4 regions of the Streptomyces sp. NPDC002868 genome follow, and region 1 is predicted to be linked to each of the others. Evidence: riboswitches for the same ligand, from Rfam matches in the RefSeq annotation. Region 1 holds a riboswitch; each other region holds the start of a gene.

Region 1 (5,606 bases):
CCGGATGCATCCCACGATCGACATCGACAGCTATGTCAAGGGCGTGCGTGATGGATCGCGGGCCTACATCGCCCGCGCCGTCACGCTCGTCGAGTCAACCCGCGCCGATCACCGGGCACTGGCCCAGCAGCTGCTGACCGAGCTGCTGCCGTACTCCGGAGCGGCACGGCGAGTGGGCGTCAGCGGCGTGCCCGGCGTCGGCAAGTCGACGTTCATCGACGCGCTCGGCACGATGCTCACCGGTCTCGGCCACCGGGTGGCGGTGCTGGCCGTCGACCCGTCGTCGACCCGTACGGGCGGCTCCATCCTGGGTGACAAGACCCGGATGGAACGGCTCGCGGTGGACCCCGCGGCGTTCGTGCGGCCCTCCCCCACCTCCGGCACGCTGGGTGGGGTGGCCAAGGCGACGCGCGAGACCATCATCGTGATGGAGGCCGCCGGCTACGACGTCGTGCTCGTCGAGACGGTCGGCGTCGGCCAGTCGGAGACCACTGTGGCCAACATGGTGGACTCCTTCCTGCTGCTGAGCCTGGCCCGTACCGGTGACCAGCTCCAGGGCATCAAGAAGGGTGTACTGGAGCTGGCCGACGTCATCGCCGTCAACAAGGCGGACGGCCCGCACGAGCGCGACGCCCGCTCGGCGGCCCGTGAACTGGCCGGTGCGCTGCGGCTGATGCACCCGGCCGACGCGGCGTGGACTCCCCCGGTCCTGTCCTGCAGTGCCCGCGAGGGCACCGGCCTCGACACCCTCTGGGAGCGTCTTGAGCAGCACCGGGCGCTCCTCGACTCGACGGGCCGGCTTGCCGCGAAGCGCCGTGACCAGCAGATCGACTGGGCGTGGGCGATGGTCCACGACGAGCTGCGGGACCGGCTGCACGGCCATCCCGAGGTACGGGCGCTCGCGCCCGGTCTCGAACAGCAGGTGCGGGACGGGGAGTTGACGGCGACGCTGGCCGCGGAGCGTATCCTCGACGCCTTCCAGAACTGGGGCTCCGCCCCAGACCCCGCTCCTCAAACGCCGGAGGGGCTGAATTTCAGCCCGTCCGGCGATTGAGGACACAGCCGAAGGCCGTACGGGGGATCTGGGGCTCACCCCCCAGTTACTCGCCGGGCAGCCCGGACCGGACCTCTCGGGCCGCGGCGACCAAGTGCTCCAGTGACGTACGTACCTCGGGCCAGCCGCGGGTCTTCAGGCCGCAGTCGGGGTTGACCCACAGCCGCTCGGCGGGAATCGCGTCAAGTCCCTTGCGCAGCAGTGCGGTTGCCTCCTCGGTGCTGGGCACCCGCGGCGAGTGGATGTCGTAGACGCCGGGGCCCACCTCGCGCGGATAGCCGGCGGTGGCGAGTTCGTCGGCGACCTGCATATGGGAGCGGGCGGCCTCCAGGCTGATGACATCCGCGTCGAGGTCGTCGATGGCCTGGAGGATGTCCACGAACTCCGCGTAGCACATATGCGTATGGATCTGGGTATCGGGACGGACGCCGCCGGTGGTGAGGCGGAACGCCTGTGTCGCCCAGGCCAGATAGGCCTCGTGGCCGGCCCTCCGCAGCGGCAGCGTCTCGCGCAGCGCCGGTTCGTCCACCTGGATGACCGAGGAGCCCGCGGCCTCCAGGTCGTTCACCTCGTCGCGCAGCGCCAGGGCGACCTGTCGTGCGGTGTCGGCGAGCGGCTGGTCGTCGCGGACGAAAGACCAGGCGAGCATGGTGACGGGCCCGGTGAGCATGCCCTTGACGGGGCGACTGGTCAGCGACTGGGCGTACCGGGTCCAGCGGACGGTCATCGGGTCGGGCCGGGAGATGTCGCCGGCCAGGATCGGCGGCCGGACATAGCGGGTGCCGTACGACTGGACCCAGCCGTGCCCGGTGGCAAGGTAGCCGCTGAGCTGCTCGGCGAAGTACTGCACCATGTCGTTGCGTTCGGGCTCGCCGTGTACGAGGACGTCGATGCCGGTCTTCTCCTGGAAGGAGATGACCTCGCGGATCTCGGCCTCGATCCGCTTCTCGTATCCCTCGGTGTCGAGGCGTCCCGACCTCAGGTCTGCCCGCGCGGTGCGCAACTCGGTGGTCTGCGGGAACGAACCGATCGTGGTCGTGGGAAGGAGGGGCAGGCCGAGGCGCGAGCGCTGGGCGGCGGCACGCTCGGTGTACGGGAGGCTGCGCCGGGTGTCGGCCTCGGAGACGGCCGCGCAGCGGGCCCGTACGGCGGGGTCGTGGGTGAGCGCGGAGGTGGCGCGGGAGAGCAGGTCGGCCCGGTTGGCCGCGAGTTGGGCGGCGATGCTGCCGGCGCCCTCGGTCAGTCCGCGGGCCAGGGTGACCACCTCGGCCGTCTTCTGGCGGGCGAAGGCCAGCCAGCGCGCGACCTGCGTGTCCACGTCCCGTTCCGCGGCCGCGTCGAGGGGCACGTGCAGCAGGGAGCAGGACGCCGCCACATCCACCCGGTCGGCGAACCCCAGCAGGGTGGCGAGTGTGGCGGTCGACTTCTCGAGGTCGTTGATCCATACGTTGCGGCCGTCGACGACTCCGGCGACGAGCCGCTTGCCGGGCAGGCCGCCCACGGCGGCGAGGTCGCCGAGGTTGGCGGCGGCAGGCCCGGTGAAGTCGAGGGCGAGTCCGTCGATCGGCGCTTTGGCCAGCACGGGGAGGGCGTCGCCGAGCCGGTCGAAGTAGGAGGCGACCAGGAGTTGGGGCCGGTCGGTCAGTCTGCCCAGCTCCCGGTAGGCGCGGGCCGCGGCGTTCAGCACGGCCCGTGGCTGGTCCTGGACCAGGGCCGGCTCGTCGAGCTGCACCCACTGCGCGCCCGCGGCCCGCAGGTCGGAGAGCACTTCGGCGTACACCGGAAGCAGCCGGTCGAGGAGGGTGAGCGGTTCGAAGTCTGCGAGGACGCCGGGCGCGGGCTTGGCGAGCAGAAGATATGTGACGGGTCCGACGAGCACCGGGCGGGCGGTGAGACCGAGCGCGAGCGCCTCCTTCAGCTCGGCGACCTGCTTGGCGGAGTCGGCGGTGAAGGCGGTGTCGGGGCCGAGTTCGGGCACGAGGTAGTGGTAGTTGGTGTCGAACCACTTGGTCATTTCCAGGGGCGCGACGTCCTGGGTCCCGCGGGCCATGGCGAAGTAGCCGTCGAGCGTGCCGGCCTCGACGGCCGCACGGTGGCGCGCGGGAATGGCGCCGACCATGACGCTGGTGTCCAGGACATGGTCGTAGTACGAGAAGTCTCCGGTGGGCACTTCATGGATGCCGGCCTCGGCCAGCTGCTGCCAGTTGGCCCGGCGCAGTTGAGCGGCTGTCTCCCGGAGGGCGTCGGCTTCGACACGGCCCTTCCAGTAGCCCTCGATGGCCTTCTTCAGTTCCCGGTCGGGGCCCTGGCGTGGATAGCCGTAGACAGTGGCCCTGGCTCCGGCGGCTGAGGATGTGCTGGTCACGGAACTCTCCTTCGCGAGTACTCGTCAGGCGACCCCGGAGCGGATCGTGGAACGCGAAGGAACGGCAACCGGAGCAGCCGCCGGCACGCCTGTGCCTGTGCTGCCCGTACCGCCGACCCGCCCACGAGGTCACCGAGATCTCCGCGCACGTCGGTCGCGCACGGGCAGTGGCAGGTCTTCGGACTTGTGGGCACGCCTTCCTCGTACGTGTCGTACGAAGGCACCTACTGGCCGTCGCTTCCCGGATCCTGTGCCGGATCCAGTGCGTATGACGGCGGTCGTTCCCACTTACCGCTGCGGGGCAGTTCCGGATTTCCACCGGATTCCCTCTTGCGACGCGCCTGCCTGGAGGGCAGGGCGAACCAACTGCAAGACCCAGCCTAGGCGCTGCCCCTCGCGGGGAACACCCCCGCCCCCGGCGGGGGCGGGGGCGGGGGCGGGGGCGGGGGCGGGGGCGGGGGTGTCAGCTTCCGGTCCTGCTCACTTCCCCGGTCCCGTTCACTTCCCCGGTCGGGCGGCGTCCCCGACGCGCAGGCCGGATCCGGCCACGCGTGCCTTGATGCCGTCGCGCTCCACGGTGATGTCCCGCAGCCGCAGCTCGCTGAGCGAGTCGGGCAGCTCGAAGGAGAGGGAGAGCCGCTCCGAGAGCTCCGGCGGCCTGACCGCGAGCAGTCCCTTGACCAGCGCGGGGTCGATGCCCGCTTTCTCCAGCAGCTGTGGATGCGCGATCACCACATCGACGAGGTTGACCTTCATCAGACGCTCGGCGAACTTCGGTGCTCCGGTGAGCCGGTGGAGTTCCTCCTCGCTCCGCAGCGCCCGGCGCACCTGCTCCTTCGGCACTCCGAGCCGGTCCACGATGGCGGGCACCGCCAGCAGTGCCTTCGCGCGGGCTGCTTCGCGGCTGATCCGCTCGGCCGTCTCGCGGTGCAGCCGCAGTCCCGAATGGTCTGCGTCCTTGCCGGGCCGGTAGGTGGCGACACCGGGAATGTCGAGCTGCATGCCGTCGAGGGTGGTGGTGAGGGCCCGGTTGTTGTCGCGCCGGATGTGCGCACGGGCACGTACGCGCAGTTCCTGTCCGGCGATGGCCAGTTCGCCGTTCACGCGCACCCCGTCGGCGCCGCTGCCGGTGAACCGGAGCTGTGAGGCGCCCAGTTCGCGGTTGAGGTCGTCGAAGGAGAGCAGCACCTCGCCGTCGAGGTTGCCGATGACGGCGCCCTTGATCGAGGTCGGGGCGTCGCCGACGATGCGTACGTCCTTGGCGGTGGCCCGCACTTCGGCGAGCGAGACGCGGTCGGCGGAGACGTCCGGCACGGTGACGTCAACCCGGTCGATCCGCTCGTCGATGAGCTGGGTGAGGAAGGGGAAGCCGTGGATGTCCACGTCCGGCCTGGTGGCGAGTGAGAGCGACTGCTGGAGTTTGTCCGCCGCCTTGCTCTGCGCGTACGCCTCCGCGAGCCGGTCGGCGAGCAGCAGACAGACGGTGCACAGGAGCGCCGCGACGGTCAGCTTCACCACCGCGGGCAGAGCCGCGAGACGGCTCTGCCCGCGGTGGTTGGGCGGTGACCAGTCGTCCTCGTCGTCGAGGTCGGAGGTGAGCCCGAGCTCCAGCGGGTCCCGCGGGACGTAGTTGGCGTAATCGGGTTCCGGGTCTGCCAGTTGAGCGAGTTCTTCGTACGGATTTCGTGAATGCGCTGATATGCGTGTGGGGGGTCGCATCGGCTCATCCCACCACGTGAGCCACCCTCGAACGCAAGTCCTACCGTGCGTACGTAATGGTTTGAGCCAAAATTTCGGCGATCCGCCGCCTGCCGGGCCCGCGTCAGCGCCTAGCCCAGGACCTTGAGGATCTCGGCGGCGAGCGGGGCGGACGAAGCAGGGTTCTGGCCGGTGACCAGATTGCGGTCCACGACCACCTTCGGGGCCCAGGGCTCGCCCTCCTGGAAGTCCGCGCCGAGTTCGACGAGCCGGTTCTGGAGCAGCCACTTCGCCTTGTCCGCCAAGCCGGCCTGCGTCTCCTCCGCGTTGGTGAAACCGGTCAGCCGGTAGCCGGTGAACGGCCAGGAGCCGTCCTCGCGCTCCGCGGCGAGCAGCGCGGCCGGCCCGTGGCAGACCACGCCGAGCGGCTTGCCGGAGTCCAGGGCGGCGGTGAGCAGCTTGCCGGAGTCCGGGTTGACGGCCAGGTCC
Region 2 (5,606 bases), on a different contig from region 1:
CTGGTGAAGGTGGGCGCGCTGGTCTTCGTCCTGACGATGGACAAGACGGTGGCGATCAACTTCCAGCTTCTTGGCGGCATCTGGATCCTCCAGACACTGCCGGCGCTGGTGGGCGGCCTGTTCACGCGCTGGTTCCACCGCTGGGCGCTGCTGGCGGGCTGGGCGGTCGGCATGATCTACGGCACGGCGGCTGCGTACGGAGTGGCGAGCCCGACGCAGAAGCACTTCGGCGGCTCGTCGGCGGAGATCCCGGGCATCGGCGAGATCGGCTACATCGGCCTGACGGCATTCGTGCTGAACGTGGTGGTCACCGTGGTCCTGACGTTCGTACTGCGGGCGGCGAAGGCGCCAGAGGGTGTCGACGAGACGAGCCCGTCGGACTACACGGCGGACGCGGACGACCCGGGCGTGCGGGTGGAGCTGCCGAAGGCCACCGCGGGCGCCGGTCACTGAGCCGGCACCGACCGGTCACCGGGGACCTCACCGGTCGAGGGCCGTCGCGCTTCCCACGGGAAAGCGCGGCGGCCCTCGCCGTACCTCAGATAAGAATGTGCGCATGAGACGTGGTTCGCGTTTGTCACTGCTTCTGCTGCTGTCCCTCGCCCTTGCCGGCTGCGGTACGGAAGTGGCGGGCAACAGCGGCACGCGGGGCAGCGACGGTACGGGGAGCACCAGCGGTCCTGTGCCCGAGCGGTCCGCGCTCGAGGCGCGCGCCCGAGCGCTTCAGACCCTGCCCGAGCATGTGTATGTGACGCGGTCCGACGGCTTCGAGCTGGCGCGGCAGTCCGTGGGTGTCATCGGCGGCGACGGCTTCTCGGCCACGTACGTATCGAAGACCGGCGGGCAGATCACGCTCTTGGTCGACCGGGGCAAGGTGGACGAGGCGAACTGCTCGGAACTCCCGATGGGTTCGGCCACGGGCGCGGCCGGCCCGGCCCGCGCACCCTGCGCGAAGGACGGCAAGGGCTGGTACCGCACCTCGGACAGCGGCCATGAGTACGTCCGTACGGAGAACGGTCTGCGGATCCAGATCAGCGCCGGCACTCAGGTGGAGCGCGACGTCCTGCGCGAAGCCGCCGAGGCGGCCCATCTCGCCGACGACCGTGAGCTGGACGAGGTCCTGCCCCAGGCCGAGGACATCGGCGGGCAGACGCCTGTGGAGCGCGGCGACCTGCCCCCGGCCGGCGACGGCGCCCCCAACAATGAGGTGGGCGTGAGCGGCTGACCCGGTCCACACTGCGCCCATGGACATCACCATCAGGGCAGTGCGGCCGAAGGAGTACACCGAGCTGGGCGAGATCACCGCCCAGGCATATCTGGGCGACGGGCTGCTGGACTTCGGCGAGGACGATACGTATCTGCATGCGCTGCGGGATGTGGCGCGGCGGGCCGCCGATGCCGAGGTGCTCGTCGCCGTCGACGGTCGCGGCCGCCTGCTCGGTGGCGTGACCTTCGTCTCGGGCGGCGGGGCGTGGGCCGATGTCGCCCGCTCCGACGAGGCCGAGTTCCGGATGCTCGCCGTCGCCGAGCAGGCCCGTGGGCGCGGTGTCGGCGAGGCCCTTGTGCGGGCGTGCGTCGAGCGCGCCCGGGCCGTAGAGGGGTGCCGGCGGCTCCTGCTGTCGACCCAGCCCACCATGCTCGCCGCCCACCGGATCTACGAGCGGATGGGCTTCGTCCGTACGCCCGACCGGGACTGGGAGCCCATCCCAGGACTCCCCCTGTTGACTTACGCGTTGGAGCTGTAGCCCGTCACGACACAACATGTGGGGGGTGCCGCATCGAGCGGCCCCCACATGTATGCTCGTGCTCGCTGTCGCCGCAGGGGAATCCGGTGCGAATCCGGAACTGTCCCGCAACGGTGTGTTGTGGTGCGCTTTGTCGTACCCACCAGTCCGAAGACCTGCCGATGGTGCATCCGGCTCGACCGAACCGGGTGCCGAGACATCCGGGCCTCGCGGTTGGGTCGGTGGATGCCGTGCGGTGTGCTGCCTTTTTCCGGGTACGTGCGCCCCCGCGGCCCTCCCCCTCCCCCGTCGGCCCAGAGCCGAGCGAGGGAGAGCACCACGTGACCATCGCGCCAGCCGATCCGGCTTCAGGCATCGCAGAGCAGGCTGCCGACGGCCCCGGGACCGCGCTTCTGCGGACCCTGACCGATCTCACCGCCGATCTGCCGGACACCGACCCGGGGCGCGTCGCCGCCGCCGCGCTGCGCGGCCGCAACGCCCGGTCGGACGCGGCCGAGTTGCGCAGCCTCGCCACCGACGCCGCCGCGGGGCTGATCTCCGAGGACCCGGCCTACTCCCGGCTCGCCGCCCGCCTGCTGACCCGTCATATCGCGGACGAGGCCGCCGGACAGGGCGCGGTGGCCTTCTCCGCGTCGGTCGCGGTCGGCCACCGCGAGGGCCTGATCGCCGACCGCACGGCCGAGTTCGTCACGCTGCACGCCGCCCGTCTCGACGCGCTGATCGACCAGGACGCCGACGACCGTTTCGGCTACTTCGGGCTGCGCACCCTCTACAGCCGCTACCTGCTCCGGCACCCCCTCACCCGCCAGGTGATCGAGACCCCGCAGCACTTCATGCTGCGCGTCGCCTCCGGGCTGGCGGAGGACACCTCCGCGCGGGCCCTGGACGAAGTCGCCGCGCTGTACGGGCTGATGAGCCGCCTCGACTACCTCCCGTCGTCACCGACGCTCTTCAACTCCGGCACCCGTCACCCGCAGATGTCCTCCTGCTACCTGCTGGACTCCCCGCTGGACGAGCTCGACTCGATCTACGACCGCTACCACCAGGTCGCACGCCTCTCCAAGCACGCGGGCGGCATCGGTCTCTCGTACTCCCGCATCCGCGCCCGCGGTTCGCTGATCCGCGGCACCAACGGCCACTCCAACGGCATCGTGCCGTTCCTGAAGACCCTCGACGCCTCGGTCGCCGCCGTGAACCAGGGCGGCCGGCGCAAGGGCGCCGCCGCGATCTACCTGGAGACCTGGCACGCGGACATCGAGGAGTTCCTGGAGCTGCGCGACAACACCGGTGAGGACGCGCGGCGTACGCACAACCTCAACCTCGCGCACTGGATCCCGGACGAGTTCATGCGGCGCGTCGAGGCCGACGCCGAGTGGTCGCTGTTCTCACCCGCCGATGTGCCGGACCTGGTCGACCTGTGGGGCGACGAGTTCGACGCGGCGTACCGCAAGGCGGAGGCCGGGGGACTCGCGCGCAGGACCATCCCCGCACGGGAGTTGTACGGCCGGATGATGCGTACGCTCGCCCAGACCGGCAACGGCTGGATGACCTTCAAGGACGCCTCCAACCGCACGGCGAACCAGACCGCAGAGCCGGGCAAGGTCGTCCACTCCTCGAACCTGTGCACCGAGATCCTGGAGGTGACGGACGACGGGGAGACAGCCGTCTGCAACCTCGGCTCGGTCAACCTCGGTTCGTTCGTGCTCGCGACGGGAGACATCGACTGGGAGCGGCTGGACGAGACCGTCCGTACCGCCGTGACCTTCCTCGACCGGGTCGTCGACATCAACTTCTACCCGACCGAGCAGGCCGGCCGCTCCAACGCCAAGTGGCGTCCGGTGGGCCTGGGCGCGATGGGCCTGCAGGACGTCTTCTTCAAGCTCCGCCTCCCCTTCGACTCGCCCGAGGCGAAGGCGCTCTCCACGAAGATCGCCGAGCGGATCATGCTCGCCGCGTACGAGGCGTCCTGCGACCTCGCCGAGCGCAACGGCCCGCTGCCCGCCTGGTCCCAGACCCGCGCGGCCCGTGGCGTGCTGCACCCCGACCACTACGACGTGGCTCTCAACTGGCCAGAACGCTGGGACGCGTTGCGCACCCGCGTCGCCGAGAGCGGCATGCGCAACTCCCTCCTCCTCGCCATCGCGCCGACGGCGACCATCGCCTCGATCGCGGGCGTGTACGAGTGCATCGAGCCGCAGGTCTCCAACCTCTTCAAGCGCGAGACGCTGAGCGGTGAGTTCCTCCAGGTCAACGCCTACCTGGTGGAGGAGCTGAAGAAGCTCGGCGTGTGGGACGCGCAGACCCGTGAGGCGCTGCGCGAGTCCAGCGGCTCGGTGGAGGGCTTCAGCTGGATCCCGGCCGACGTCCGCGCGCTGTACCGCACGGCGTGGGAGATCCCGCAGCGCGGCCTGATCGACATGGCCGCCGCCCGCACCCCCTTCCTGGACCAGTCGCAGTCGCTGAACCTGTTCCTGGAGACGCCGACCATCGGGAAGCTCAGCTCGATGTACGCGTACGCGTGGAAGCAGGGCCTGAAGACGACGTACTACCTGCGCTCCCGCCCGGCGACGCGGATCGCCCGGGCGGCTCAGTCCGCCACCCCCATCCCCGTACAGCAGGCGGCCGACCCCGACGCCGTCGCCTGCTCCCTGGAAAACCCCGAGTCCTGCGAGGCCTGCCAGTAATGCCCACCCGTCACCCGGCCACCACCCCCGATGGACGGCGCTCCGCGCCGACGGCCGCCCCCGAGAAGACTGTGCTCAACAAAAACCTGCTCGACCCCGGCTTCGAGCTGACTCTCCGCCCCATGCGCTACCCGGACTTCTACGAGCGCTACCGCGACGCGATCAAGAACACCTGGACCGTCGAGGAGGTCGATCTCCACTCCGACGTGGCCGACCTGGCCAAGCTCTCGCCGGGCGAGCAGCACATGATCGGCCGGCTGGTCGCGTTCTTCGCGACGGGCGACTCGATCGTCTCCAACAACCTGGTGCTCACCCTCTACAAGCACATCAACTCCCCCGAGGCGCGGCTGTACTTGAGCCGCCAGCTCTTCGAGGAGGCTGTGCACGTCCAGTTCTATCTGACACTGCTGGACACCTACCTCCCCGACCCGGACGACCGCGCGGCCGCCTTCGACGCGGTCGAGGAGATCCCGTCGATCCGGGAGAAGGCCCAGTTCTGCTTCAAGTGGATGGACTCTGTCGAGAAGATCGACCGGCTGGAGTCGAAGGCCGACCGCCGCCGGTTCCTGCTGAACCTGATCTGCTTCGCGGCCTGCATCGAGGGGCTGTTCTTCTACGGCGCGTTCGCGTACGTGTACTGGTTCCGCTCCCGCGGCCTGCTGCACGGCCTGGCCACCGGCACCAACTGGGTGTTCCGGGACGAGACCATGCACATGAACTTCGCCTTCGAGGTCGTGGACACGGTCCGCAAGGAGGAGCCTGAGCTCTTCGACGACGCGCTCCAGCAGCAGGTCACGGACATGCTGAAGGAAGCCGTCGAGGCGGAGCTGCAGTTCGGCCGCGATCTGTGCGGCGACGGTCTGCCGGGTATGAACACCGAGTCGATGCGCGAGTATCTGCAGTGCGTCGCCGACCAGCGGCTGACCCGGCTGGGCTTCGCCCCGGTGTACGGCTCGGAGAATCCGTTCTCCTTCATGGAGCTGCAGGGCGTCCAGGAGCTGACGAACTTCTTCGAGCGCCGCCCCTCCGCCTATCAGGTGGCGGTCGAGGGCTCGGTCGGCTTCGACGACGACTTCTAGCCTTACATTCACGCGGGCTGCCCCGGTGCACGCCGGGGACGGCCCGCTGCTGTCAACGTTCACCCTTCAGCGTGACCTCAATCAGGGCAGGACCGAAC
Region 3 (5,606 bases), on a different contig from region 1:
GCTGCTGTACGACGCCGGTACGGAGATCGGCACCACCCTCGACGTGGTAGGCACCTGCGAGGAGCTGGCGGAGTTCGCCGCGGCCCGGTTCGCCGACTACGCCACCGTCGACCTGGTGGAGGAGGTGCTGCGCGGCGAGGAGCCGACTGCCGCGGGCACCAACCACGACATGCGCCGTGTGGCCTTCAGGGGACGGCGGGACGACACCGCGCTCTACCCGCTGGGCAAGCTGATCCACTTTGTGCCGTCCACCCCGCTGGGTTTCGGCATCCGCAGGGGCGAGGCGGTCATGGAGGCCGATCTGGCCGCGTACGCCGGGTGGCAGGAGCAGGATCCGGTGCGGGCCAGGAAGCTCGTCGAGCACGGAATCCACTCGATGATCGCGGTGCCGATGCGCGCCCGCGGCGTGATTCTGGGCGTGGCGATGTTCTGGCGCTCCGAGAAGCCCGAGCCGTTCGAGGAGGAGGACCTGTCTCTCGCGGAGGAGCTGGTCGCGAGGGCCGCGGTCAGCATCGACAACGCCCGCCGCTACACCCGCGAGCACACCATGGCGGTGACCCTCCAGCGCAGTCTGCTGCCGCGCGGCCTGCCCGAACAGAACGCCATCGACGTCGCCTACCGCTACCGGCCCGCGCAGGCAGGGCTCGGCGGGCTCGGCGGCGTCGGCGGGGACTGGTTCGACATCATCCCGCTGCCGGGCGCCCGGGTGGCGCTTGTGGTGGGCGACGTCGTGGGCCACGGCCTGCACGCCGCGGCGACCATGGGCCGGCTGCGGACCGCGGTCCACAACTTCTCCAGCCTTGATCTGCCGCCCGACGAGCTCCTGTGGCACCTCGACGAGCTGGTCGCCCGCATCGACCAGGACGAGACCGCGGACGGCACCGAGGGGGTCACCGGAGCCACCTGCATCTACGTGATCTACAACCCGGTGTCCGGACACTGCACGATGTCACGGGCCGGCCATCTCCAGCCCGTCATCGTCCGCCCGGACGGCACCGCGGTCTTCGCCGATGTGCCCGGCGGCCCGCCGCTCGGGCTCGGCGGACTGCCCTTCGAGACCCTGGACCTCCAGCTGCCCGAGGACAGCCGCCTGGTCCTGTACACGGACGGGCTCGTGGAGGACCGCGACCGCGACATCGACGACGGCCTGGCGCTGCTGCGCCAGACGCTGGCGGAGCACGCGGACCGGAGCCCGGAGGAAACCTGCGAGGCGGTGCTGAAGGAGCTGCTGCCGGAACGCCCGCGCGACGACATCGCGCTGCTCGTCGGCCGTACGCGCGTCCTGGACTCCAGCCGGGTGACCGACTGGGAGGTGCCGTCCGACCCGTCGGCCGTGGGCGAGGTGCGGTCCGCCGTCTCCCGCAAGCTGGCCGAGTGGGGTCTGGAGGAGGAGGCCTTCACGACGGAGCTGATCCTCAGCGAGCTGGTCACCAACGCGATCCGGTACGCCTCGGGCCCGATCCGCGTACGGCTGATCCGTGACCGCTCCCTGATCTGCGAGGTCTCGGACCACAGCAGCACGTCCCCGCACCTGCGCCAGGCGGCGACCACCGACGAGGGCGGCCGGGGGCTGTTCCTGGTCGCCCAGTTCGCGGAACGCTGGGGCACGCGGTACACCCCGGACGGCAAGGTCATCTGGACGGAACAGCCACTGCCGACCGAGGGGCAGTGAGCGCGGGTGTCAGCCGGCCTCCGGGCCCAGCGGGCGTCCGCACTTCATGTTCCAGCGGCCCCCGCGTCCGGTGAGTTCCGTCAGGGTCAGGGGGGCGACGTCCAGGCGCCAGAACGCCTCAGGTGGCAGGGACAGCGACTGCACGATCGCCGCCCGCGTCACCGCCGGGTCGACGACCGCGAGGACACGGCCCGCGTCGGGCGGGAGCGACTCCAGCCACGCGCCCACCCGCGTGCACAGCGACCGTAGCGACTCGCCGCCGTGCGGTGCGCACGACGGGTCACTGAGCCACGCCGACACCGACTCCGGTTCGCCGGCGCTCACTTCGTCCAGTCGTCGCCCACGCCAGCGGCCCAAGTCCCAGTCGCCGAGGGCCTCGGCGGGCTCCGCCCGCAGGCCCAGCTCGGCGGCTGTCTCCCGGCAGCGCGCGGACGGGCCGCTCAAGAGCCGGTCGGCGCGCGGCAGCGTACCCGCGGCGGCGCGGGCGCGGCGTGCTCCAGACTCGTCCAGCGGCGCGTCGCCGTCGAAGCGGGCCTCCCGCAGCGCCGCGTTCGTCGCAGGTGAGACCAACATCACCCGTACCGTCATCCCGTGCGCTCCCCTCCCCTTCGCGGCCAAGGAACAAGCACATCATGGGCGTTCGGGCGCCCGGTCACGCGCCCCTGCGCCGTAGCGGTGCAGGCCCGCAAGCGGTACGGTCTCGTGGACATTGACGACGGTGTGACGGAAGCCCGGTGAGAATCCGGCACGGTCGCGCCACTGTGTACCCGTTCCCCGCGGGAAGTCAGACCCAGCACCTTCGTCTCAGGCACCACGATCGGGACGCGTGTTCCCCCAGGAGGTTCTGCCATGGCACAGTCTGCTGCGCCCGCCACCGCCGCGCCGGCCATCACCCCCATCTCGCTCACGGCCATCGCCCCCTGGGCGCTCTTCTTCGGCGTTCTGATGCTGGTTCTGCTCTACTTCGTCGGCGCCGAGCAGGGCGCCACCTCGCTCATCTCCGGCGAGAACGTCCACGAGTGGGTCCACGACGGACGTCATCTGCTCGGATTCCCCTGCCACTAGAACTTCTTCAGAGCTCAGGGGAAACACCATGAACTCCATATCTGTCAGAGGCCTGCTCGGCCGCGGCATGCTCGCGGGCCTGGTCGCCGGTGTCTGCGCTCTCGTCGTCGCGTATCTGCTCGGTGAGTCCCCTGTGGACGCCGCCATCGCGTTCGAAGAGAGCCACAGCCATGCGCACGGGGACGGCGGCGAGGAACTCGTCAGCCGCGCCATGCAGTCCACGGGCGGTCTCGCCACCGGCGTACTGGTCTTCGGCGTCGCGATCGGCGGCATCGCCGCCCTCGCGTTCGCCGTCGCACTCGGCCGCATCGGCCGGTTCGGCCCGCGCGCCACAGCCTTGCTGGTCGCTCTCGGCGCGCTGCTGAGCGTGTACGTCGTGCCGTTCCTCAAGTACCCGCCGAACCCACCGGCCGTCGGGGATCCCGACACGATCGGCCAGCGCACAACGCTGTACTTCCTGATGATCGTGCTCAGCGTCCTGCTCACGGTCGCCGCGGTGATCCTCGGCAAACGCCTGGCTCCCCGTCTTGGCAACTGGAACGCGACCGTCGCCGCCGCGGCCGCGTTCGTCGTCGCCGCCGGTCTCGCCTTCGCCTTCCTGCCCTCGTTCAACGAGGTGCCGAAGGGCTTCCCGGCAGCCGTGGTCTGGGAGTTCCGGCTGGCCACGCTCGCCATCCAGGTCACCCTCTGGACCTGCTTCGGACTGGTCTTCGGGTACCTCGCCGAGCGGCTCCTCGCCCCGGGGACCGCGGTGGTGGACGGGAAGGGCGCATCGCGGGCGACAGCCGCCGCGAACTGACCGAGCTGGGGCTCCGCCCCGGACCCCGCGCCTCAATCGCCGGCGGGGCTGAGTTTTCCCGCCGGTCGGCCCGAATCTTCAGGCCGACCGGCGGAAATCAAGCCCGTCCGGCCGATTGAGGACAACGCCCGAACGGCGTACCGGGGTCTGGGGCGAAGCCCCAGTTATCCCGCAGACGCCTCCACCGCGTCCGCGACAGCGTCGAGGAAGCGTGCGTGCGCGAGGTGGCTGCACGGAATCTCGGGGTTCCACGGCACCAGCCGCGCCCCGCCCGCCGCAGGCCGCCACGCCTCGATCGCGCTGAGCCGGTCGACCGGCAGGGCATTGGCCCGTACGTCCCTCAGCACGATGTCCGGCCGCAGTGACGCGGCCGCCGTCCAGTCGACGGTGGACCAGCTGGCGCCCGGTCCACGCTCGGGCTCCACCAGGCCGACACCGCAGTCGGCCAGCGCCCGCAGGTCCGCCCAGGCTCGGGGCCTGGCGAGGTGGACACTGTCCGGGGTGGCGGGCGACAGAGCCAGTACGCGTAACCCGGCGGCCTGGGCCGCGAGAGTACGTAACCGGCCTTCCGCACGGGCGAGTTCCACCGCACCCGAGCTGTCGGCGTCCGCTCCGAGCGACCGGGCGAGCGCCGTGAACCGGTCGCGTACGTCACCGAGTGAGCGGCCCTGCCCCACGTCGAAGACCACCACCGGGACCCGTTCCTCGATGTACTTCGCCGTGTCCGGATCCAGGCCGTACACCTGATCGGTGCCGTAGGTGACGGCGACCACCAGGTCGGGGTCCACCCGCAGGACCGCGTCCGCGTCCACGCGTGATCCCGACCCGAGGTAGGCGATGTCCCCGATGGGCAGGGAGCCGGCCTTGACCGGGTCTGCGGTGTCGCCGTCGTGGTGGGAACCGAAGATGCCCACCGGGCGAATGCCATGGTCGAAGAGTGTCGCCCCGGCCTGGATGTAGGCGACCGGCCTCGACGGTGTGGTTGCCGCTGCCGCCAGGCGGCCGCGGTCGTCCAGGAATTCCCAGTCCTTCCTACGCGCCATACCGTCCCCGCCCCTGCCTATTGCCGGTTACAGATCGCGACGCCTCCCCCGAGGGCATCGACGTTTGACTGCCCGGCGGGCTCGGCGGTCACTCATGCGGACCGTCGCCGTTTCAACCGCCTCATGTTTCAACGACTCCTGTGACTCAACGACCCCTGTGGCTCAACGCCCTTGGGCCGCAGCGGCGGGCAGCGACACCTCGAAGCGGCAGCCGCCCGTCACATTGCGTACGTCGGCGTGGCCCGCGTGCGCCTCGACGATGCCGCGGACGATGGCGAGGCCAAGACCCGCGCCGGCCGGGGGCGTACGGGCCTGCGTGCCGCGCCAGCCAGTGTCGAAGACGCGGGGCAGGTCCTCCTCCGGGATGCCGCCGCAGCCGTCGGTGACGGACAGCACAACCCACTCCTCTCGGCGCTCGGCGGCGACGGCGACCGTGCCGTCGGCCGGGGTCCGGCGGATCGCGTTGACCAGGAGGTTCGCCAGGACGCGGGTCATCTCCTTGCCGTCCACCTCGACCGGGAACGGCTCGACACGGTCGCCGACGAGGCGTACGCCGTACTCGCGGGCGAGCGGGTCCGCCCCGGCGAGCGCCTCGCCGACCAGGTCGTACACCGACATCCGGGTGGGTGTGAGGGCCAGCGTGCCCGCGTGGATGCGGGAGAGCTCGAAGAGGTCGCCGACCATGGAGTTGAGGCGGTCGACCTCGGTGCGGATCTGGCGGAAGTAGCGCTCGGGATCCTGGACGACGCCGTCCTCCAGGGCTTCGGACATCGCGCGCAGCCCGGCCAGCGGGGTGCGCAGATCGTGCGAGATCCAGGCGACGAGCTCGCGGCGGGAGGTCTCCAGGGCGCGTTCGCGCTCGCGGGAGGCGGCGAGCCGGTCGCTGGTGGCGGCGAGTTCGCGGCTGAGTGCGGCCAGTTCGGCGGTGGACGCCCCGTCGGGGGCGGCGAAGGAGCCGCCGTCACCGAACGAGCGTGCTGCCAGGGCGAGTTCACGGCTGCGTGCGACGACCCAGCGGCCGAGCAGC
Region 4 (5,606 bases), on a different contig from region 1:
ACTCGATGAGCCGCAGCAGCGCATCCGTGTCCGCGTGTTCCTCGATCAGATCGCCGAGCCGGTCCAGCTGCTCCTCGCGCAGCGCGCCGAAACTGGTGTCCGGCGCGGGCACGAAGCGCCGTCCCGCGGCTGCGGCCACCTCGCGCAGGAAGGCGCGCCGGAAGCCGTCGCTCTCCAGCGACCCGTGCCAGTGCGTGCCCCACACGGAGCCGACCCGGCAGCCGTCCAAGAAGGCTTTGCCCCCGAGTACTTCGGCGACGCCGTGGTGGATCTCGTAACCCTCTACGGCTTCGCCGAGCGCCTGACCGACGGGCCTGGCCAGCGTCTTTTCGACGGCGAACCGGATGCGTACGGGCAGCAGGCCGAGGCCTGGGACACGGCCCGCCCGTGACTCGACCTCGTCGTCGATGTGCTCACCGAGCAGCTGGAAGCCGCCGCAGATGCCCAGTACGGGCCTGCCCTCGGCGGCCCGCCGCTTCAGCGCGTCCGCGAGCCCCCGCTCGCGCAGCCACTCCAGGGCGCGCACAGTCCCACGCGTGCCCGGCACGACCACCAGGTCGGCGACGACGAGCTCCTCGGCCCGGTCCACGAACCGCACGACGACGCCAGGTTCGGCGGCCAGCGCGTCCACGTCCGTGAAGTTCGACATCAGCGGTACGGCGCACACGGCGACGCGCAGCACGTCCTCGCCGACGGGCGGCGCGACCACCGACTCCCGTACCGCGCCGCGCAGGGAAACGCGCAGCCCGTCCTCCTCGTCGATGCCGAGGCCGTGCGCGAAGGGCAGCACTCCGTACGTGTGCCGTCCGGTCAGCCCGTGCAGCATCTCCAGGCCCGGCTCGAGCAGCGACACATCGCCCCGGAACTTATTGACCATGTACCCCGCGACCAGCGCCTGGTCCTCCCCGCTGAGCAGCGCCGTCGTACCGAAGAAGGAGGCGAAGACGCCACCGCGGTCGATGTCTCCGACGACCAGCACCGGGAGCCGTGCGGCCCGTGCTATGCCCATGTTCACGATGTCCGTACGCCGCAGATTGATCTCGGCCGGACTGCCCGCCCCCTCGCAGATCACGGCTTCATACGTGCCCCGCAGCTCTTCCAGGCACTCCACGACCGTACTCAGCAGGGCTTCCTGCCGTCCGCCGTGGTAGCCGCGGGCACTCAGCTCGCCCACCGGCTTGCCCATCAGCACGACCTGACTGGAGCGGTCGCTGCCCGGCTTGAGCAGCACCGGGTTCATCAGGGCGCTCGGCTCCACGCGCGCGGCCTGCGCCTGCATGGCCTGCGCCCGCCCGATCTCCGCGCCCTCGCGTGTCACGAACGAATTGAGCGACATGTTCTGCCCCTTGAAGGGCGCGACCTTCACTCCCTGCCGGACGAGCCACCGGCAGATCCCGGCCGTGACGACGCTCTTGCCCGCGTCGGAGGTGGTCCCGGCGACCAGCAGCCCCCCGGCCTTCCGTCTGCTCATCCCCGCCCCTTTCCGGCGCGCCGCACGCGCAGCGCGTGCCCCGCCACGCGGCCCGCAGCGCAGGCCGCCAGTGTCAGCCAGCCGACGCGGCGCGAGAGCCGCACGGCACGTTCGATGTCGCCGAACTCCACCGGGCGGCCGGTGCCGTTGAGTACGGGACGGTGCTCGACGCGTCCGCCGTAAGAGAGGGTTCCGCCCAGCCGTACGCCGAGCGCCCCCGCGAACGCCGCCTCCACCGGGCCCGCGTTCGGACTCGGATGCTTCTTCGCGTCGTCCCGCCATGCCCGTACGGCTCCGCGCGGGTCCTGGCCGACGAGCACCGCCAGACCCGCGGTGAGCCGGGCGCCCGGCCATCCGGCCACGTCGTCGAGGCGCGCCGAGGCCCAGCCGAACCGCCCGTATCTGGGCGACTTGTGGCCGACCATCGCGTCCAGCGTGTTGACCGCCCGGAATCCCACCAGACCCGGCACACCCGCGAGGGCTCCCCAGACCAGCGCGCCCACTACCGCGTCGGAGGTGTTCTCGGCAACGGACTCCACGACGGCGCGGGCGATCTGCTGCTCGTCCAGGCTCTGCGGGTCTCGCCCGCACAGATGCGGCAGCCGCTCCCGGGCCACCTCCACGTCCCCGGCGGCCAGCGCGCCGCCGACGGCCCGCGCCTCACGGCCCAGCGATGTGCCGCCGACGACGGCCCAGGTGGCGGCGGCGGTCAGCGCGACGGAGGAGGCGGAGCGGCCCCGGACCCCGCGGGCGAGGAGCGCGGCGGCAGCCGCGGCGCCCCCGGCGCACACGGCGGTGTGCAGCGCGCCCCAGCCACGGTGGTCGCGCCACAGAACGCGCTCGACGGCGCCCGCCGCTCGTCCGAACGCGGCGACCGGATGCCCCCGGCGAGGGTCGCCGAGCAGCAGGTCGCCGACCAGGCCGGCGGTGGCACCGTAGGCGAAAGTGCGGTCGGCACGCATGGGTTCAGGCCGACGTCTCGCCTGGAATGGCCCTCGTACCCACAGCAGGAACTGAACCGCAGCCGCGCATGGCGATATGTCCTCACTCAGGGTGTCCGCGCCCTGGTTCGACGTGATCGGCGGTGAGAGTTCCTGGCTTCCGGGGGAGTGCTCCCCCGGTGACAGTGGCGGGACCGCGCCGGATTTGCACCGGCTTCCTCTTCTGCCGCCGTAGATGGCCCCGGCAGTCCACCACGTGCGAGAACGCCCGTCAACTCGCCCTTGACCTGCGGTGGGACAGTGTGCCGAGCCCCACATCGACGGCACGGAAAAAGGCCGGGCCGGTCACCCGAAGGGGTGCCCGGCCCGGCCTTGTGCTGAGTGAGCCGCCGTCAGACGACGATCAGATAGATCCCGTACGCCACGGCCGCCGCGCAGAGCGCGAAGCAGGCGTACGCGCCCGTGCGTGCCAGGACCGCGGAGCCGCCGCCTCCTCCGGCCGCCGACTCCTGCTTGGTCAGGCCCACGACGCCCAGGGTGAACAGGCCCACCAGGGCGACGGTGGCGACGAGGCTCACGCCGAAGACGGAACCGAGTGCTGCCCAGTCGATTTTCATGCTGATCTGTCCTTACACCGTGGCCGGCTGCGTCGTCGGCTCGGAGCCGGCCGCGTGGGGCTGAGCCGGGATGGTCGTCTTGAGGTCCTGCGCGGGCGTGCCGGCCGGCGGCGGGCTGACGGCGGCGATGGCGGCGGTCACAACACCGGCGGGCTCGGCGTCGCCGGCCACGTCGTTGACATTGGTGTGGTCGACCACCTGGCGGCGGGAGACGAACCAGATGGCGACGCAGGCGCTGATCAGGAAGGCCGCGACGGCCGCGACACCCCAGTCGCCCTGCTTGGTCACGAACTCCGAGCCCGCGGCGACCAGACCGGCGGCCGGCAGCGTCAGGCCCCAGGCGACGAACATCCGGGTGGCGGTGGACCAGCGGACCACGCCGCCCTTGCGGCCGAGACCCGCGCCCATCACGGCGCCGGAGCAGGAGTGCGTGGTCGACAGCGAGAAGCCGAGGTTCGAGGAGGCGAGGATGACGCTGGCCGCGCTGGTCTGGGCGGCGAAGCCCTGCTGCGGCTGGAGGTCGGTCAGGCCCTTGCCCATGGTGCGGATGATGCGCCAGCCGCCGAGGTATGTGCCCAGCGCGATCGCGAGACCGGCGGAGAGGATGACCCACATCGGAGGGTTGGAGCCGGGGGAGAGCACGCCGCCGGCAACGAGCGCCAGCGTGATGATGCCCATGGTCTTCTGCGCGTCGTTGGTGCCGTGGGCCAGGGAGACGAGGCCCGCCGAGGTGATCTGGCCGGCGCGGTAGCCCTTCGCGGTGGCCTTCTCGTCGGCGTTCTTGCCGATCCTGTACGTCAGCCGGGAGGCCAGGAACGCCGCGATGCCGGCGACCAGCGGGGCGGCGATCGCGGGGATCAGCACCTTGGTGACGACGGTGCCGCCGTTGACTCCGCCGACGCCGACCGAGGCGATGGTGGCGCCGATCAGTCCGCCCATGAGGGCGTGCGAAGAGCTGGAGGGCAGGCCGATCAGCCAGGTCATCAGGTTCCACAGGATGGCGCCGACGAGCGCCGCGAATATGACCTCTGGTGTGATGCCGTCCTCGGTGACGATGCCGCTGGAGATCGTCTTGGCGACCTCCACGGACAGGAACGCGCCGACGAGGTTGAGCACGGCGGACATTGCCACCGCCGTCTTGGGTTTCAGAGCGCCGGTCGAGATGGTCGTCGCCATCGCGTTGGCGGTGTCGTGGAAACCGTTCGTGAAATCGAACACGAGCGCTGTCACGATCACAATCGCGAGCAGCAAGGTGATGTGTTCCATTTACCCAGGCAATCGTTTGGCGACAGTGGCCCGGTGAACGTAGTTAACCTGAGTGAACGGAAGATGAACTGGGACGGGCGTTGCGGTGTCCTCGAGTGAGGATTCCTGACTCCACTTGTCGGACGGCTCCGTGCCTGCCCGGTGACAGCACGGGGAGGGTGCGGCACCGACGCCGCGCCGAAGCGAAAAACGGCCCTTTGTGGCACTTTGCGTGATCTCCGTCACCCACCTGCCCCTGCGCCGCCGCGGCACCGCCTGACAGGATCGCCGCATGACCGATCAGGTGCGGCAGGACGCGATCGAGCGGGCGTGGGAAGACCTCGTGGCCACGGCCCGCAGGACAGCGGCGGAAGGCCTGGTGGTGGGCACATCGGGCAATGTCTCGGCACGGGTCGGCGGACTCGTCCTGGTCACCCCGAGCGGAGTCCCCTACGACCGGCTCACCCCCGAGGACGCCGTCGCCGTCGATCTCGACGGCAACCAGCTCCTCGGCGAGCTCGCCCCCACCAGCGAGCTGCCGCTCCACCTGGAGGTCTACCGCAACACGAACGCCGGGGCCGTGGTCCACACCCACGCCGTGCACGCCACCGCCGTCTCCACCCTCGTCCCCGAGCTCCCGCCCATCCACTACATGGCCGCGGCCCTCGGCGGCACCGTCCGTGTCGCGCGGTACGCCCTGTACGGAACGGACGAGCTGGCCGCGAACATGCTCCACGCCCTGCGCGAGCGCACCGCCTGCCTCCTGCAGAACCACGGCACCATCGCCTACGGCGACTCCCTCGACCAGGCATACGACCGCACCGCCCAGCTGGAGTGGATGTGCCGCCTCTGGCTGGCCGCGGCATCGCTGCCCGGACACACGCCCAGCCTGCTCTCCGGCTCCCAGCTGCGCGAGGCCGCGGAGAAGCTCCAGGGGTACGGCCAGCCCCGCTGACACCATCTGCGATCGCCGTCCACTGGCAGCGAGGCGTGCTGATGCCGACACTGGAACGGTGCGCCCGGCTACAGCGACGGCAGCGGCCGTCACCACCCTGATAGGTCTCGGCGCGGCCGCGATCGCGGTCGGCCGGTACGCAAGCGATGCCGCGCTCAAAGCGCAGCCAGGCCGTCCGCTGCCCGGCGAGCCCCGGCCCACCGTGCACGCCACGGCCGACGGCCAGGTGACCCTGACCCGCAGCCTCGCCACACAGCGCCCCGGCACGTACGCACTCCACAGCGAGGACGTCCACGCGGTCGTCGGCCCCGTGCTCAACGGGGTGTCGCACCCCGTCGACACCGTCGTACGCCGCCTGGAGCGGGTCAGCCGCGGCA

What was found. A riboswitch is a leader RNA that binds a small molecule or an ion and turns the genes downstream of it on or off. The one in region 1 is predicted to bind cobalamin.
Region 2: it holds a riboswitch for cobalamin, as region 1 does, so the genes downstream of both, ACZ3H8_RS07075 (ribonucleoside-diphosphate reductase subunit alpha) here and metE (5-methyltetrahydropteroyltriglutamate--homocysteine S-methyltransferase) in region 1, are expected to answer to the same signal.
Region 3: it holds a riboswitch for cobalamin, as region 1 does, so the genes downstream of both, ACZ3H8_RS01635 (CbtB domain-containing protein) here and metE (5-methyltetrahydropteroyltriglutamate--homocysteine S-methyltransferase) in region 1, are expected to answer to the same signal.
Region 4: it holds a riboswitch for cobalamin, as region 1 does, so the genes downstream of both, ACZ3H8_RS11100 (cobalamin biosynthesis protein) here and metE (5-methyltetrahydropteroyltriglutamate--homocysteine S-methyltransferase) in region 1, are expected to answer to the same signal.

The regions. Positions count from the first base shown of each region.
Region 1 is NZ_JBVHDR010000010.1:50,102-55,707, reverse strand. It holds gene meaB (methylmalonyl Co-A mutase-associated GTPase MeaB) at 5-1,054, shown strand; gene metE (5-methyltetrahydropteroyltriglutamate--homocysteine S-methyltransferase) at 1,101-3,419, opposite strand; cobalamin riboswitch at 3,572-3,802, opposite strand; gene ACZ3H8_RS27270 (LmeA family phospholipid-binding protein) at 3,918-5,138, opposite strand; gene ACZ3H8_RS27265 (type 1 glutamine amidotransferase domain-containing protein) at 5,249-5,606, opposite strand, start outside.
Region 2 is NZ_JBVHDR010000002.1:264,467-270,072, forward strand. It holds gene mctP (monocarboxylate uptake permease MctP) at 1-453, shown strand, start outside; gene ACZ3H8_RS07065 (hypothetical protein) at 557-1,225, shown strand; gene ACZ3H8_RS07070 (GNAT family N-acetyltransferase) at 1,245-1,745, shown strand; cobalamin riboswitch at 1,763-1,922, shown strand; gene ACZ3H8_RS07075 (ribonucleoside-diphosphate reductase subunit alpha) at 2,066-4,429, shown strand; gene ACZ3H8_RS07080 (ribonucleotide-diphosphate reductase subunit beta) at 4,552-5,508, shown strand.
Region 3 is NZ_JBVHDR010000001.1:352,250-357,855, reverse strand. It holds gene ACZ3H8_RS01645 (SpoIIE family protein phosphatase) at 1-1,672, shown strand, start outside; gene ACZ3H8_RS01640 (histidine phosphatase family protein) at 1,682-2,260, opposite strand; adenosylcobalamin (AdoCbl) riboswitch at 2,371-2,518, shown strand; gene ACZ3H8_RS01635 (CbtB domain-containing protein) at 2,522-2,737, shown strand; gene ACZ3H8_RS01630 (CbtA family protein) at 2,766-3,536, shown strand; gene ACZ3H8_RS01625 (substrate-binding domain-containing protein) at 3,701-4,579, opposite strand; gene ACZ3H8_RS01620 (sensor histidine kinase) at 4,742-5,606, opposite strand, start outside.
Region 4 is NZ_JBVHDR010000003.1:59,075-64,680, reverse strand. It holds gene ACZ3H8_RS11105 (cobyric acid synthase) at 1-1,471, opposite strand, end outside; gene ACZ3H8_RS11100 (cobalamin biosynthesis protein) at 1,468-2,433, opposite strand; cobalamin riboswitch at 2,539-2,673, opposite strand; gene ACZ3H8_RS11095 (hypothetical protein) at 2,805-3,029, opposite strand; gene ACZ3H8_RS11090 (inorganic phosphate transporter) at 3,042-4,295, opposite strand; gene ACZ3H8_RS11085 (class II aldolase/adducin family protein) at 4,567-5,229, shown strand; gene ACZ3H8_RS11080 (alpha/beta hydrolase) at 5,288-5,606, shown strand, end outside.